DNA from 2 places in the Variovorax sp. PEI5 genome. Region 2 is predicted to be linked to the other one. Evidence: riboswitches for the same ligand, from Rfam matches in the RefSeq annotation. Region 2 holds a riboswitch; the other holds the start of a gene.
The links. A riboswitch is a leader RNA that binds a small molecule or an ion and turns the genes downstream of it on or off. The one in region 2 is predicted to bind glycine.
Positions count from the first base shown of each region.

Region 1: another riboswitch for glycine. It lies ahead of gcvT (glycine cleavage system aminomethyltransferase GcvT); the one in region 2 lies ahead of AC1MLT_RS14960 (D-amino acid dehydrogenase).

Region 1 is NZ_CM155257.1:450,653-458,406, forward strand. Features, by position in the region: gene AC1MLT_RS02080 (DUF3014 domain-containing protein) at 1-131, shown strand, start outside; gene gcvP (aminomethyl-transferring glycine dehydrogenase) at 177-3,095, opposite strand; gene gcvH (glycine cleavage system protein GcvH) at 3,136-3,507, opposite strand; gene gcvT (glycine cleavage system aminomethyltransferase GcvT) at 3,613-4,797, opposite strand; glycine riboswitch at 4,855-4,981, opposite strand; glycine riboswitch at 4,993-5,087, opposite strand; gene AC1MLT_RS02100 (TRAP transporter large permease) at 5,130-6,422, opposite strand; gene AC1MLT_RS02105 (TRAP transporter small permease) at 6,435-6,968, opposite strand; gene AC1MLT_RS02110 (TRAP transporter substrate-binding protein) at 6,965-7,754, opposite strand, start outside.
Region 2 is NZ_CM155257.1:3,267,576-3,275,329, reverse strand. Features, by position in the region: gene AC1MLT_RS14975 (5'-nucleotidase) at 1-34, shown strand, start outside; gene AC1MLT_RS14970 (ABC transporter ATP-binding protein/permease) at 94-1,956, shown strand; gene queC (7-cyano-7-deazaguanine synthase QueC) at 1,923-2,636, opposite strand; gene AC1MLT_RS14960 (D-amino acid dehydrogenase) at 2,778-4,085, opposite strand; glycine riboswitch at 4,153-4,285, opposite strand; gene AC1MLT_RS14955 (cyanophycin metabolism-associated DUF1854 family protein) at 4,414-4,875, opposite strand; gene AC1MLT_RS14950 (cyanophycin metabolism-associated ABC transporter) at 4,872-7,160, opposite strand; gene AC1MLT_RS14945 (cyanophycin synthetase) at 7,287-7,754, shown strand, end outside.

The DNA.
Region 1 (7,754 bases), 750 kb from region 2:
AGCTGGAGTCTCTCTCCAGCGGCCAGAAGCTCATGGTGCGCATGGGCGTGGCCAACGAGCGACGCCTGAAGGCCCGGCTGGCGGCGTTCCGCGAGCGCATCGCCACCGGCGCCGTGGCGACCCGGCGCTGAGCGCGCCACGATCGCCCGGCGTGGCGCGGCGTCACGCGCCCGGCGTCATTCCGCTTCGGCGTAGGCCTCGACGGGCAGGCAGCTGCAGAACAGGTTGCGGTCGCCATAGACGTTGTCGACGCGCCCCACCGGCGGCCAGTACTTGGCGTTCCTGAGCGCGGCCACCGGATAGGCGCCGAGCTCGCGCGCGTAGGGCCGCTTCCACTCGGTCGCCAGCAGGCTGGCGGCGGTGTGAGGCGCATGCTTGAGCGGGTTGTCGTCCCTGGGCCAGACGCCTTCCTCGATGCGGCGGATCTCGCCCCGGATGGCGATCATGGCGTCGATGAAGCGGTCGAGCTCGGCCAGCGGCTCGCTCTCGGTGGGCTCGACCATCAGGGTGCCCGGCACCGGAAAGCTCAGGGTCGGCGCATGGAAGCCGTAGTCGATCAGGCGCTTGGCCACGTCCTCGGCCGTGATGCCGCAGCGGTCCTTGATCGGGCGCAGGTCCAGGATGCACTCGTGCGCGACGTGGCCGTTGGGGCTGGCGTAGAGCGTGGGGTAGTGCTCGCCCAGGCGCGCGCTGATGTAGTTGGCGCTCAGGATCGCCGTCTCGGTGGCGGCCCGGAGGCCGTCGGCGCCCATCATGCGGCAGTACATCCAGCTGATCGGCAGCACCGCCGCATTGCCCAGCGGCGCGGCGGAGACGGCGCCCACGGCATGCTCGGAGCGCGCGACGGCATCGGATGCGGCGCTGGCATGGCCGGGCAGGAACGGCACCAGGTCGGCCACCACGCACACCGGCCCGACGCCGGGACCGCCGCCGCCGTGCGGGATGCAGAAGGTCTTGTGCAGGTTCAGGTGGCTGACGTCGCCGCCGAACTCGCCCGGCGCCGCCACGCCGACCAGCGCGTTCATGTTGGCGCCGTCGACATAGACCCGCCCGCCGTGGGCATGGACCAGCTCGCACAGTTCCTTGACGCGGGTCTCGAACACGCCATGCGTGCTGGGGTAGGTGATCATCACGGCGGCCAGGTCGGCGGCGTGCTTCTCGCAGGCCCGCTTCAGGTCGTCCATGTCGACGTTGCCATTGGCGTCGCAGGCCGTCACCACCACCCGCATGCCGACCATCTGCGCGCTGGCCGGGTTGGTGCCATGGGCCGACGACGGGATCAGGCAGACATTGCGCGCGCTGTCGCCGCGCGAGGCGTGCCAGGCCTTGATCGCCAGCAGGCCGGCGTACTCGCCCTGCGAGCCGGCATTGGGCTGCAGGCTGATGCCCGCATAGCCGGTGGCCTCGCAGAGCCAGTCGCGCAGCTGGCGGTCGAGCTCGGCATAGCCGCGCAGCTGCTCGGCCGGGGCGAACGGGTGGATGTGGGCGAACTCGGGCCAGGTGACGGGGATCATCTCGCTGGTCGCGTTGAGCTTCATGGTGCAGCTGCCCAGCGGGATCATGCTGCGGTCGAGCGCCAGATCCTTGTCGGAGAGCGAGCGGATGTAGCGCAGCATCGCCGTCTCGCTGCGGTGGGTGTTGAACACCGGGTGCGTGAGGAACGCGCTGGTGCGGCGCAGGGCCTCGGGGATCATCGGCGCCGCATCGGCGGCCAGGACCTCGAAGCGCGGCATCGCCACGCCGGCGGGCACGAACAGCGCCCACAGGGTCTCGATGTCGGCGCGGGTGGTGGTCTCGTCCAGCGAGATGCCCAGGTGCTGCTGCAGGCGATGGCGCAGGTTGACGCGGGCGGCCTCGGCGCGCGCGACGATGGCGTCGGTGGCGTCGCCGGTCCTCACGGTCAGGGAGTCGAAGGCGGTGTCGTTGACGGTCTCGAAGCCCATCTGCGCCAGGCCCCGGGCCAGCAGGCCGGTGAGGGTGGCGACGCGCCGCGCGATGCGCGCGAGGCCGTCCGGGCCGTGGTAGACGGCGTACATGCTCGCCACCACCGCCGGCAGCACCTGTGCCGTGCAGATGTTGGAAGTCGCCTTCTCGCGGCGGATGTGCTGCTCGCGCGTCTGCAGCGCCAGGCGCAGCGCGGGCGCGCCATGCGCGTCGACGCTCACGCCGACCAGCCGGCCGGGCAGCGAGCGCTTGTAGGCGTCGCGGCAGGCCAGGTAGGCGGCATGCGGGCCGCCGTTGCACATCGGCATGCCCAGGCGCTGCGTGGTGCCGCAGACGATGTCGGCATCCCACTCGCCCGGCGGCACCAGCAGGGTCAGCGCCAGCAGGTCGGCCGCCACGCACAGGGCGGCGTCGTGGCGGTGCGCGAGGCCGGCCAGGGCGCGCAGGTCGTGCACCTGGCCGGTGGTGGCCGGGTACTGCGCCAGCGCGCCGAAGAAATCGCCCGCCTCCATCAGCTGCGGCAGCGACTGCGCGGCGGTGCTGACCTTGAGCTCGATGCCCAGGGGCGCGGCGCGTGTGCGCAGCACCTCGATGGTCTGCGGATGGCAGTCGCCGGCGACCAGGAAGACGGCGCTCTTGGCCTTCACGCTGCGGCGCGCCAGGGTCATGGCCTCGGCCGCGGCGGTGGCCTCGTCGAGCATCGAGGCATTGGCGATCGCCATGCCCGTGAGGTCGCACACCATGGTCTGGAAGTTGAGCAGGGCCTCCATGCGGCCCTGCGAGATCTCGGCCTGGTAGGGCGTGTAGGCCGTGTACCAGGCCGGGTTCTCCAGGATGTTGCGCAGGATCACGCCCGGCGTGTGGGTGCCGTAGTAGCCCTGCCCGATGAAGTTGCGCGCGACCGTGTTCTGCGCCGCCATGGCCCTGAGCTCGGCCAGCGCCTCGGCCTCGCTCGCCGCCGGGGGCAGGTCCATCGGCCGCGTGCGGCGGATCGCCGCCGGCACGATGCCGTCGATGAGTTCGGCGCGCGTGGCCGAGCCGATGACCGGCAGCATGCGCGCCTCGTCGGCCGGCGCGATGCCGATGTGCCGGGGGATGAATTCGCCGGCGGTGTCGAGATCGGCCGGCAGGAGGAAGTCGTTGGATGGCATGGCGGTCACGTGGAGGGCTGCGGGGTCGGCGCCGAGGGCCTCATTCGGCGGCGAAGGCGTCGTAGGCGTCGGCGTCGAGCAGGGCCTCGACCTGCGCGGCATCGGACAGCCTGACCTTGAAGAACCAGCCGGTGCCCAGCGGATCGCTGTTGGCCAGTCCGGGATCGGCGCGCAGCGCCTCGTTGACCTCGATGATCTCGCCCGAGACGGGCATGAAGACATCGGCGGCGGCCTTGACCGACTCGACGACGCCGGCGACCTCGCCCTGCGCATAGGTCTTGCCGACCTCGGGCAGGTCGACGAACACCACGTCGCCGAGCGCGTCCTGGGCATGGACCGTGATGCCGACGGTGGCAGCATCGGCGCCGGTGGTCTCGACCCACTCGTGGTCTTTGGTGAACTTGACGGTCATGGGAAGGCTCCTGGGAAAGGGAAGGTGGAATGGAAAAGGAAAAGGAAAAGGAAAAGGAAAGGAAAGGGGATGCGCGTCGGGCCCGGCGTCGGTGGAGGCGACGGATCAGCCGCGGAAATAGCGCGCCGGCACGAAGGGCAGGGCCACCACCTCCATCGGCACCGCCTTGCCGCGCACGCGCGCCTGCAGGCGGGTGCCCGGCGCGGCCAGCGCCACGGGCACGTAGCCCATCGCGATCGGCCGGTCGACGGTGGGTGCCAGCAGGCCGCTGGTGACCTGGCCGACCGGCTGGCCATCGACCGATTCGAGCGGCGTGCCGTCGCGCACCGGGATGCGCTCGAGCGCGACCAGGCCGACGCGCCGGCGTCCGGACGCGGCACCGGCGGCGGCCGCGTCGAGCTGCGCCAGCACCCGCTCGGCGCCGGGAAAGCCACCGGCGCGCTCGCCGCCGGTGCGCCGCACCTTCTGCATGGCCCAGCCGAGCGCGGCCTCGACGGGCGTCGTGGTGCGGTCGATGTCGTGGCCGTGCAGGCACAGGCCGGCCTCCAGGCGCAGCGAATTGCGCGCGCCCAGGCCGATCGGCAGCACCTCGGGCTGCGCCAGCAGCAGGCGGGCCAGCGGCTCGGCATCGGCCGCGCGCACCGAGATCTCGAAGCCGTCCTCGCCGGTGTAGCCGCTGCGCGTGACGAAGGCGCCGATGGCGGCGTCGCCCGCGCCGATGCGCACCGCGCCGCCGGTCATGAAGACGAAGCGCCCGCTGCCCGGCGACAGCCGCTCCAGCACGACCGCCGCCTGCGGGCCCTGCAGCGCGAGCAGGGCGTGGTCGGGCAGGGGCTGGACCTCGCAGCGCGCGCCGATGCGTGCCTGGAGATGGGCCAGGTCGGCCGCCTTGCAGGCGCCGTTGACGATGACGAAGAGCGAGCCGCCGCCTTCGTTGAAGAACATCAGGTCATCGAGGATGCCGCCATCGTCGTCGAGCAGCAGGCCATAGCGCTGCCGGCCGGGCGCCAGGCCGATCACGTCGACCGGCATCAGGGTCTCGAAGGCGGCGGCGGCATCGGGTCCGACGAGGCGCAGCTGGCCCATGTGGGAGATGTCGAACAGGCCGGCGGCGGCCCGGGTGTGGCGGTGCTCGGCGACCAGGCCGGCCGGGTACTGCACCGGCATCGAGTAGCCGGCGAAGGGCACCATGCGGGCGCCGAGGGCGACGTGCAGGTCGTGCAGCGGCGTGGTCCGCAACGGCTGCGGCTCGATGGAAGCGGGGGCGGGGGCGGGGGCAGTGGCGGTCATGGGTGCTCTCCGGTGCACACGAGGGGCGGATCGAATTCCACGGCTCGCAAGCCGTGGGCCACCCCTGCTGTCCGCTCTACCTGAGAGATTCGCCCCGCCCGGACACCGGCTCGGGGGTTGCTCCTTCGGTGGACCGGCTTCGTCGCCCTGCGGCGCGTACCGGTCTCTCTCCAGCAAGGAAACGCCCGGTCGACGGGCGCCTCGTCAGTCCTGGGTACCTGAGCGTTCGGAACTGATCCTGCGCCTTCGGCGGCCTTCCCGGGGGGAAGACGCTCTCCTGACCCGGACGAGTGTAGTGGAGGATCCCGCGCCCGCCGGACGCGGGAGTGTCGCTACTTGAAACCGAGCGCGCGCGGCAGCCAGGTGCTGAGCGCCGGCACGAAGGTCAGCAGCACCAGCACCACCCCGTGCGCCCACAGGAAGGGCACGAGTTCGCGCACGAGCTGCGACATCGGCACCTTCGACACGTTGCAGGTGACGAACAGCAGTCCGCCCACCGGCGGTGTGATCATGCCCAGCGTGAGGTTGAAGATCACGATCATGGCGAAGTGCACCGGATCCACGCCCAGCTTGATCGCCACCGGCGCCAGGATCGGCGCCAGCACCATCACCCCCGGCAGCGGCTCGATGAAGATGCCGAACAGCAGCAGGAAGACGTTGACGATGATCAGGAACATCCACGGCGAGAGGTTCATGGAGATCAGCCACTCCGCCATCTGCTGCGGGATGCCTTCGATGGTCAGCACCCAGGCGAAGGAGGCCGACAGCCCGATGATGATCAGCACCGAGGCCGACAGCAGCGCCGAGCGTTCCAGGATGTTGGGCAGCGCCTTCCATTCGAGCGTGCGGTAGACGAACTTGCCGCACAGCAGGGCGTAGAACACCGCCACCACCGAGGCCTCGGTCGGCGTGAACCAGCCCGCGCGCATGCCCCCGAGGATCACCACCGGCAGCAGGATCGCCGGCAGCGCCTTCCAGCTCGTCACCAGGATCTCGCGCAAGGGCGGCAGCCGGCCGTCGCCCCGGTAGTTGCGCTTCTTCGAGACGTGGAAGTTGACCGCGCACATCGCCACCGCGATCAGGATGCCCGGCAGGATGCCGGCCACGAACAGCGAGCCGACCGAGACCGTCTCGTCCTGCAGCGCGTAGATGATCATGATGATCGAGGGCGGGATGATCGGCCCGACGATGGCGGTCGAGGCGGTCAGCGCGGCGGCGTAGGAACGGTCGTAGCCGGCCTTGCTCATCATCTTGATGAGCATCGAGCCGGGCCCGGCCGCGTCGGCCAGCGCCGAGCCGGAGATGCCCGAGAAGAAGGTCAGCGACACCACGTTGGTGTAGCCCAGGCCGCCGCGCTTGTGGCCGACGAACTGGCCGGCGAAGCGCAGCAGCACCTCGGTCAGCGAGCCGCCGCTCATCAGCTCGGCTGCCAGGATGAAGAACGGCACCGCCATCAGCGGGAAGCTGTCGATGCCGGTGAAGGTCTCCTTGAGCAGCACGATCAGCGGATAGCTCTCCGCCAGGATCAGCGTGGCGGCCGTGGCCATGCCCAGCGCGAACGCCACCGGCACCCCGATGGCGAGGAACAGGCAGGCCGAGACGATCAGGACGACGCTAGCGTCCATGGCGACCCCCCGTCACAGCGAGGCACTCGCGGTCGCGTCGAAATGCGCGTCGGAGCGGAATTCGCGTCGCAGCACGTAGCTCTTCACGACGAACAGGAAATGCACGATCAGCAGCAAGCCGCCGATCAGCATGGCGCTGTAGACATAGGCGAAGGGGATCTGCGTGACCGCCGTCAGCTGGAACATGGTGCGCTGCATGTACAGCCAGCCATACCAGACCAGGAAGCCGAAGAAGGCGAACAGCAGGGCCGCGACGACGGCGCGCAGCGCCATGCCGCCACGCGCGGGCAGCGCGTCCTGCAGGTTCTCCACCGCGATGTGGCCGCCATAGCGCAGCACCGGCCCGGCGCCCAGGAAGGTCAGCCAGATCATCATGTGGCGCGACACCTCCTCGGCCCATTCGAGCGAATGGCTGGTGAGGTAGCGCAACGCGACGTTGACGAAGATGATGACCGACATGGCGGCCAGCAGCAGGATCAGCGCCCAGCGGTTGGCGGTGAGGAAGTGGCGCTCGAAGGCGTGCACGGCGGCGTGGGTCGCGCTCACTTGACGTCGGTGATCTTCTTGATGTTGTCGGCGCCGAATTCCTTGGCGTAGCCGACGTAGGCCGGCTTGAGCGCCTCGCGGAAGGCGGTGGAGTCGACGGTGCGCGTGACCTTCATGCCCTGCGACTCCAGCTGCGCGATGCCGGTGTTCTCGTCGTCGTTGACCTTCTTGCGCTGGGCCACGGCGGCGGTCTGGGCCGCCGCGACGAAGATCTTCTTGTCGGCGTCGGAGAGCTTGTTCCAGGTCCGGGGCGACATCAGCAGCAGCGCCGGCGAGTAGACGTGGCCGGTCAGCGAGAGGTGCTTCTGCACCTGGGAGAACTTGGACGCCAGGATCACCGGGATCGGGTTCTCCTGGCCATCGACCGTGCCCTGCTGCAGGGCGCCGAACAGCTCCGGGAACGCCATCGGCGTGGGCAGGATGCCGAAGGTGCGATAGCCGTCCATGTGCACCTTGTTCTCCATGGTGCGCATCTTCAGCCCGGCGGCATCGGCCGGCTTGACGATGTCGCGCTTGCTGTTGGTCATGTGCCGGAAGCCGTTCTCGGTCCAGGCCAGCGCGATGATCCCCTTGCTCGGGAACTTGGTCAGCAGGTCCTGGCCGATCGGGCCGTCCATGACCTTGCGTGCATGGTCGTAGTCGCGGAAGAGGAAGGGCAGGTCGACGATGCGGACCTCGGGCACGAAGTTGCCGACCGGGCCGGTGGAGGTGTTGAGCAGGTCCTGCGTGCCCAGCTGGATCGCCTCGATCTGCTCGCGCTCGCCGCCGAGCGCCGAATTGGCGAAG
Region 2 (7,754 bases):
CCACGTGGCGAGCGGCATCGCCAACCTGCGCTGATCCGGCCCCGCCGGCATCGCGGCGCGCCGTCCTGGCGCACAACTTGCGCGAACCCCTCCATGTCCAGATCGCCCGCCACCTCCGCCTCCGCCTCCGACTCCAACGCCGAGCCCGCGCCGCCCCTGTCGCGGACGCTGCGCCGCATCGGTGCCCTGGCCCTGCCCTATTTTCGTTCCGAGGAGAAGTGGCGGGCCCGCGCGATGCTCGCGAGCATCGTCGCGCTCAACCTCGGCGCGGTCTACATGCTGGTGCTCAACAACCAGTGGTTCGCGCGCTTCTACGATGCGCTGCAGGAGAAGAACCAGATGGTGTTCTGGCGCGAGATCGGCGTGTTCTGCGGCATCGCCGCGGCCTACATCGCCATCGCGATCCTCAAGTTCTACCTGACCCAGCTGCTGCAGATGCGCTGGCGGGCCTGGATGACGCGCAGCTATCTCGAGCGCTGGATGCGCGACCACGCCTTCTACCGCCTCGAACTCGCCCGCTACGCGGATGGCGACGCCAAGCCCGACAACCCCGACCAGCGCATCCAGGAGGACATGCAGATCTTCACGGATTCCACCCTGACGCTGTCGATGGGACTGCTCAACGCGGTCGTCACGCTGGCGAGCTTCATCGGCATCCTGTGGAGTCTGAGCGGCACGGCGAACTTCACGCTGGCGGGCCACGAGGTGACGATCGCCGGCTCGATGGTCTGGATCGCGATGATCTACTGCGCGGCGGGCACGGTCCTCACGCACCTGATCGGCCGGCCGCTGATCGGGCTCAATTTCCGCCAGCAGCGCTACGAAGCCGACTTCCGCCACCACCTCATCCGCGTGCGCGAATACAGCGAGGCGATCGCGCTCGACCGTGGCGAGCGGGTCGAGCACGCGCAGCTCGACCTGCGCTTCGGCGCGGTGCTGAGGAACTACCTCAAGCTGGTGCGGGCGCAGAAGAACCTGGTGGCGTTCACCACCGCGTTCGGCCAGGCGTCGGTGATCTTCGCCTTCATCGTGCAGGCGCCGCGCTTCTTCGCCGGCACCATCCAGCTCGGGCAGCTCATGCAGGTCAACTCGGCCTTCGGCCGGGTGCAGGACGCGCTGAGCTGGTTCGTCGACAACTACGACCGGGTGGCCGTCTGGCGCGCGACGGCCGACCGCCTGACGGGCTTCGAAGCCGCCATGCGCGCCCATGCCGGACGCGCTCCCGCCCTCGCCGCCCTCGCGGCCGGGGACGCCGACGGACCGCGCGCCAGCGGCCTCGATGTCTCGCTGCCCGACGGCACCGCGCTGCTGCGGGACGTGGCGCTGGCCGTCCACCCGGGCGACCGCATCGTGCTGCAGGGTCCGTCGGGCAGCGGCAAGTCCACGCTGCTGCGCACCCTGGCCGGCATCTGGCCGCATGCCGCCGGCTCGGTGGCGTTGCCGGCCGATGCGATGTTCATCCCCCAGCGGCCCTATGTGCCGGACGGGTTGCTGCGCGACGCGCTGGCCTATCCGCGGCCGGCCGCCGACTACACCGACGCGCAATTGCGCCAGGCCCTCGACGACGCCCTGCTGCCGGCCCTGCGCACCCGGCTGGACGACAGCGATGCCTGGAGCCGGCGCCTGTCGGGTGGGGAGCAGCAGCGCCTGGCGATGGCGCGCGTGCTGCTGCGCCGGCCGCGCTGGCTGTTCGCCGACGAGGCCACCAGCGCGCTCGATGCGGCGGCCGAGGACACGCTCTACCGGCGCCTCGACGCCAATGCGCGGTCGACCGAGGGCGCCATCGTGTCGATCGCGCATCGCGCCTCGGTCGGCGCCTTCCACGACCAGCGCTGGACCCTGGTGCCGTCCACCGATGGCACGCCGGATGCGCCCGATGGGCCAGGTACGCCGGGCATGACGGGCACGCCGGATGCGCCGCGCTATCGCCTGGAGCCGTCCCGGGCGCCCACGTAGCGGGCCCAGCCGGTGGCGCGCAGTTCGCACGCCGGACAGCTGCCGCAGCCATAGCCCCAGGCGTGGCGATGCGTGCGGTCGCCCAGGTAGCAGGTGTGGGTCTCCTCGACGATCAGCTCGACCAGCGCATCGCCGCCCAGGCGATGCGCCATCGACCAGGTCTGCGCCTTGTCGATCCACATCAGCGGCGTCTCGATCACCAGCCGGCGCTCCAGGCCCAGCGACAGCGCGACCTGCATCGCCTTCATGGTGTCGTCGCGGCAGTCGGGATAGCCCGAATAGTCGGTCTCGCAGACGCCGGTGACCAGCACCTGCAGGCCGCGCCGATAGGCCAGCGCCCCCGCCAGCGCCAGGAACAGCAGGTTGCGGCCGGGCACGAAACTGTTGGGCAGGCCATCGGCCTGCATCGAGAAGGCGACCTCCTCGGTCAGCGAGGAGCCGCCGAGCTGCGACAGCGCGTCGACCGTGAGCAGATGGTCCTCGCCCAGGCGCGGAGCCCAGTCCGGGAAGCGTTCGCGCAGGCGTTCGCGCACGACGGTGCGCGCGTCGAGCTCGACGCGGTGGCGCTGGCCATAGTCGAAGCCGAGCGTCTCGACGCGTTCGTACTTGGACAGTGCCTCGGCCAGACAGGTCGTCGAGTCCTGGCCGCCGGAGAAGAGGACGAGGGCGGTGGTGTGCATGAGGATGGGGGCCGCTCGAAGACGGCCGGAACGAGGGATGGAGATCGGGATGGCGAAGGCGCGCGGCACTCGCGGCTCGCGCGGCCGGACCGGCGATTTTCGCCCGCCCGCGTCCGGCCCGCCACGCCCTCCCGCGACCCGTCAGTGGGCCGCCGCCGCGCCCAGCCGGGCGCGGGTCTCGCCACGGCCCTGCGGCTGGCCGCAGAACGCGAAGTCGACCTCCGGCCGGCGCCCGGAGATCAGGTCGGCCAGGGCCCGACCCGAGCCGCAGCCGTGGGTCCAGCCGAGCGTGCCGTGGCCGGTGTTCAGGTAGAGCCCGGCCACCCTGCTCGGCCCGATGTAGGGCACGTTGCCCGGCGTCGCCGGACGCAGGCCGGCCCAGTAGGTGGCCAGCTCCGGGCGGCTCATGCCCGGGAACACGTCGAGCGCGCGCCGCACGATGGCCTCGCAGCGCACCGGATTGAGCGCGAGGTCGTAGCCGTTGAGCTCGGCCGTGCCGGCGATGCGCAGGCGGTCGCCGAACCGCGAGTAGACGAGCTTGTACTCGTCGTCGGTCAGGCTCACCGTGGGAGCGCGGCTGGCGTCGAGCACCGGCAGCGTGGCGGAATAGCCCTTGGCCGGATAGATGTCGAGCGACACGCCGGCGCCCCGCGCGAGTCCGGCGCTGAAGCTGCCCAGGGCCAGCACATAGGCATCGGCGGCCAGCACCTCGTAGCCACCGGTCTCGCTCGCGATCTCCACGCCGGTCATGGCGCCGCCCTCGGTGCGCAGGCGCTGCACGCGCACGCCGTAGCGGAAGCTCACGCCGCGCTCGGCGGCCTTCTGCGCGAGACCGGTGGTGAACTTGTGGACGTCGCCCGATTCGTCGGCGCTGGTGTAGGTGGCGCCGGCCAGGCGGGGCCGGATTGCCGCCATCGCGGGGTCCAGGCGCACCACCTCGTCGGCGTCGATGACCTGGCGTTCGCAGCCGAGTTCGCGCATGACGCGCGCCGGCTCCAGGGCCAGGTCGAACTCCTCCGGGCTGGTGTAGAAGTGCAGGATGCCCTTGCTCAGATGGTCGTAGGCGATGCCGGTCTCGCGGCGCAGCTGCTGCAGGCTCTCGCGGCTGTAGGTGCCCAGGTTGAGCAGCTGGATCATGTTGCGCGTCGAGCGCCGGGCGCCGCACTCGGCCAGGAACTTGAGGCCCCAGCGCCATTGCGCCGGATCGGCGCGCAGGCGGAACAGCAGCGGCGCGTCCTCGCGCCCGAGCCATTTCAGCAGCTTGAACGGGGCCGAGGGATTGGCCCAGGGTTCGGCGTGGCTGACGGAGATCTGTCCGCCGTTGCCGAAGCTGGTCTCGCGCGCGGCGCCGGCGTTGCGCTCCAGCACGGTGACTTCATGGCCGGCCTGGCTCAGGTACCAGGCGGTGGCGGTACCGATCACGCCGGCACCCATCACGATCACTTTCATCATCGACTCCAATGCAAAAACAGGACGAAAAGAAACGAGGAAGGGCCGACGACCTGTTGGCTAGGTCGTCGGCCCCACTGTCCTTTTGCCTGAGAGATTCGCCGGCATCGCCACGTGTGGGGCGATGCCGGGTTGCACCTTCGGCGGCTGCTGGCGCCTCGCTCTCGCGGGATGCTGCGGCACTCTCCAGTTTGATGATGTGTCCAGTACGGGACCTGAGCGTTTCGGGGTTGCGCCTTCGGTAGGGCGGCCCGGGGCCGCCGCTTCTCCTGGAGCGCCGATTATGCCGAGCGGCGTCGGATCGTCCAACCCCGCATCGCCACCGGGGTCAGAGGAAGCGCTCGAGCAGCTTGCGCGAGGCGCGGTCGAGCGCCTTCGGATCGGGCACCCGGAACTGCAGGCCCTGGGCGCTGGCGATCAGCAACGCGCCGCCTTCGAGCCGACGGATGTCCTCCTCGGCCTTGAGCACGAAGCGCGTGTCGCCCCGGTCGGTGCTCACGGTCCAGGTGCTGGGCACGCCGAAGCTGGAGACGGCGTGCAGCCGCGTCAGCGTCGGCGCGAAATCGCGCGCGGCGAGATCGGCCTCGAGCAGTTCGCGCAGGGCCGGCGGCAGCCGGTCGATGCGGTCGATCCAGGCCCGCTCCCGGCCATCGGCGCCGACCAGCGACAGGCCGGTCTCGGGCCCGGTGAGGGGAAAGGCGCGCACCGGCACGATGCCTTCGTGGCGCACGCCCTCGGCGTCGATGAGGATGATGCGACCGAAGGGGTCGCGTTCGAGTCGGAAGTTCATACATCTCCGGAGGGGTGCGCCGCATGCGTGCCGAGGGCCACCGCCACGGCCACGCGCTCCTCGGTCGCGCGGTCGGTGCGCTTCTCGCTCTCGGCCTGGCGCAGCTGGGCCTGGTAGAGCCGCCAGTAGGCGCCCTTCTGCTCCATCAGCATGTCGTGCGGACCGACCTCCACGATCTGGCCGCGGTCCATCACCACCAGCCGGTCGGCCTTGCGCAGGGTCGAGAGGCGGTGCGCGATGGCGATGGTGGTGCGGCCCTGCACCAGGTTGTCGAGCGCCTTCTGGATCTCCTTCTCGGTCTCGGTGTCGACCGCCGAGGTGGCCTCGTCGAGGATCAGGATGCGCGGGTCGATGAGCAGCGCGCGGGCGATGCTGATGCGCTGGCGCTCGCCGCCCGACAGGCCCTGGCCGCGCTCGCCGACGAGCGAGTCGTAGCCATGCGGCAGGCGCAGGATGAAGTCGTGCGCGTGGGCCGCGCGCGCCGCCGCGACGATCTCCTCGCGCGTGGCCTCGGGCCGGCCATAGGCGATGTTCTGGGCGATGGTGCCGAAGAACAGGAACGGCTCCTGCAGCACCAGCCCGACGTGGCGCCGGTAGTCGGCGACGGCGAAGCGCCGGATGTCGGTGCCGTCGACCAGCAGCGCGCCGTCGGTGACGTCGTAGAAGCGGCAGATCAGGTTGACCAGGGTGCTCTTGCCCGAGCCGCTGTGGCCGACCAGGCCGATCATCTCGCCCGGCTCGATGGTCAGGTCGAGGTTGCGGATCACCGAGCGCGAGCCGTAGCGAAAGCCCATGCCCTTCATCTGGATGCGTCCCTGCACCTTCTGCAGCGGCACCGGATGGGCGGGCTCGGGCACGTTGCTCACGTGGTCGAGGATGTCGAAGATGCGCTTGGCGCCAGCGGCCGCCTTCTGCGTCACCGAGACGATGCGGCTCATCGAATCCAGCCGCGTGTAGAAGCGGCCGATGTAGGCGATGAAGGCGGTGAGCACGCCCACCGTGATGCGACCGCGCGCCACCTGCCAGATGCCGAAGGCCCAGACCACCAGCAGGCCGATCTCGGTCAGCAGCGAGACGCTCGGCGTGAACAGCGACCACATGCGGTTGAGCCGGTCGTTGACCTGCAGGTTGTAGCGGTTGGCCTCGCGGAAGCGGTCGGCCTCGCGCTTCTCCTGGGCGAAGGCCTTGACCACGCGGATGCCGGGGATGGTGTCGGCCAGCACGTTGGTGACCTCGCTCCAGACGCGGTCGATCTTCTCGAAACCGGTGCGCAGGCGATCGCGCACGAAGTGGATCATCCAGGCGATGAAGGGCAGCGGCACCAGCGTGACGACCGCCAGCAGCGGGTTGATCGACACCAGGATGGCGGCGGTCATGACGATCATCAGCACGTCGGTCAGGAAATCGAGCGCGTGCAGCGACAGGAAGACGTTGATGCGGTCGGTCTCCGAGCCGATGCGCGCCATCAGGTCGCCGGTGCGCTTGCCGCCGAAGTAGTCGAGCGGCAGCGTCAGCAGGTGCTCGTAGGTGGTGGTGCGCAGGTCGGCGCCGATACGCTCGGACACCAGCGCCAGCAGGTAGGTGCGGGCCCAGCCCAGGGCCCATCCGGCCAGCGCCGCCGCCAGCAGCGCCGACAGGAACAGCGCCACCTTCTCGAAGGCGATCTGCTGCCCGTTCTGGAACGGGATCAGGATGTCGTCCATCAGCGGGATCGTCAGGTAGGGCGGCACCAGCGTCGCGGCGGTCGAGGCCAGCGTCAGCAGGAAGCCGCCGATGAGCTGCTTGCGGTAGGGCCTGGCGAAGCGCCCGAGCCGCAGGAGCACCCAGGTCGAGGGCGGCGTGGCAGGCTGGCGCGAGGCCGGCAGCGTGTCCTCGTCGTCCGTCGCGCCCGACCCCGTCGCGCTCGCGCCGATGCCCGCGACCTGGCGCTCGAACAGCTTGAGCAGGGCCAGCGCCTCGGCCTGTTGCGCCAGCGTGTAGCGCCAGCGCCCGAGCCGGCCCCGGGCATCGACGAGGTCGAAGGTGCCGATGCCCGCGTGGTCCGTGAGCTGCAGCGCCAGGCCCTCGCGCGCGAGCTCCCAGTCGCGCCAGGTGCCGTCGGATTCGCGCGCCAACAGGCGATGGTCAGTGAGCGCCAACAGTCCATTGCTGAAATGCAGTCGGGCATCGAGGTCAACCGTCAGACGCGCCAGAACGTTTTCAACCATCGTGAGCTGGGCCTCCAGCCCATCTGGCGCCATTTCTGCCACGCCCTCCCGGGACTCGACTGGATCGTGATGTTGCATTGTGTTTCTGTCTCTGTGCCCCGGAAAAATCGCCCCTCGGCCTGCGCCGGGCTTCGATTCTGAGCCATTCCCATGGTCGCCATCGAATCCGCCCGCGTGCCCGGCCCCAGCACCTCGAACGTTTGCATGACCCGTTTCGACGACATCCGCCTGACCCGCATCCGTTACCTGCGCGGCCCCAATCTCTGGACCTACCGGCCGGTGCTCGAAGTCTGGGTCGATCTCGGCCGGCTCGAGGATTTCCCCTCCAATCTCATCGACGGCCTGACCGGGCGCCTGACGACCCTGCTGCCGGCGCTCGTCGAGCATCACTGCGGCGTCGGCGAGCGCGGCGGCTTCATCCAGCGGCTCAACGAAGGGACCTGGGCCGGCCACGTGCTCGAACACGTGGTCATCGAGCTGCTCAACCTCGCGGGCATGCCCACCGGCTTCGGGCAGACCCGCAGCACCGCGCGCCACGGCGTCTACCGGATGGTGTTCCGCGCCCGTGACGAGCAGGTCGCCCGCGTGGCCCTGGCCGAGGGCCATCGCCTGTTGATGGCGGCGATCAACGACACCCCCTTCACGGCGGCCGACGTGCAGTCCGCGGTCGAC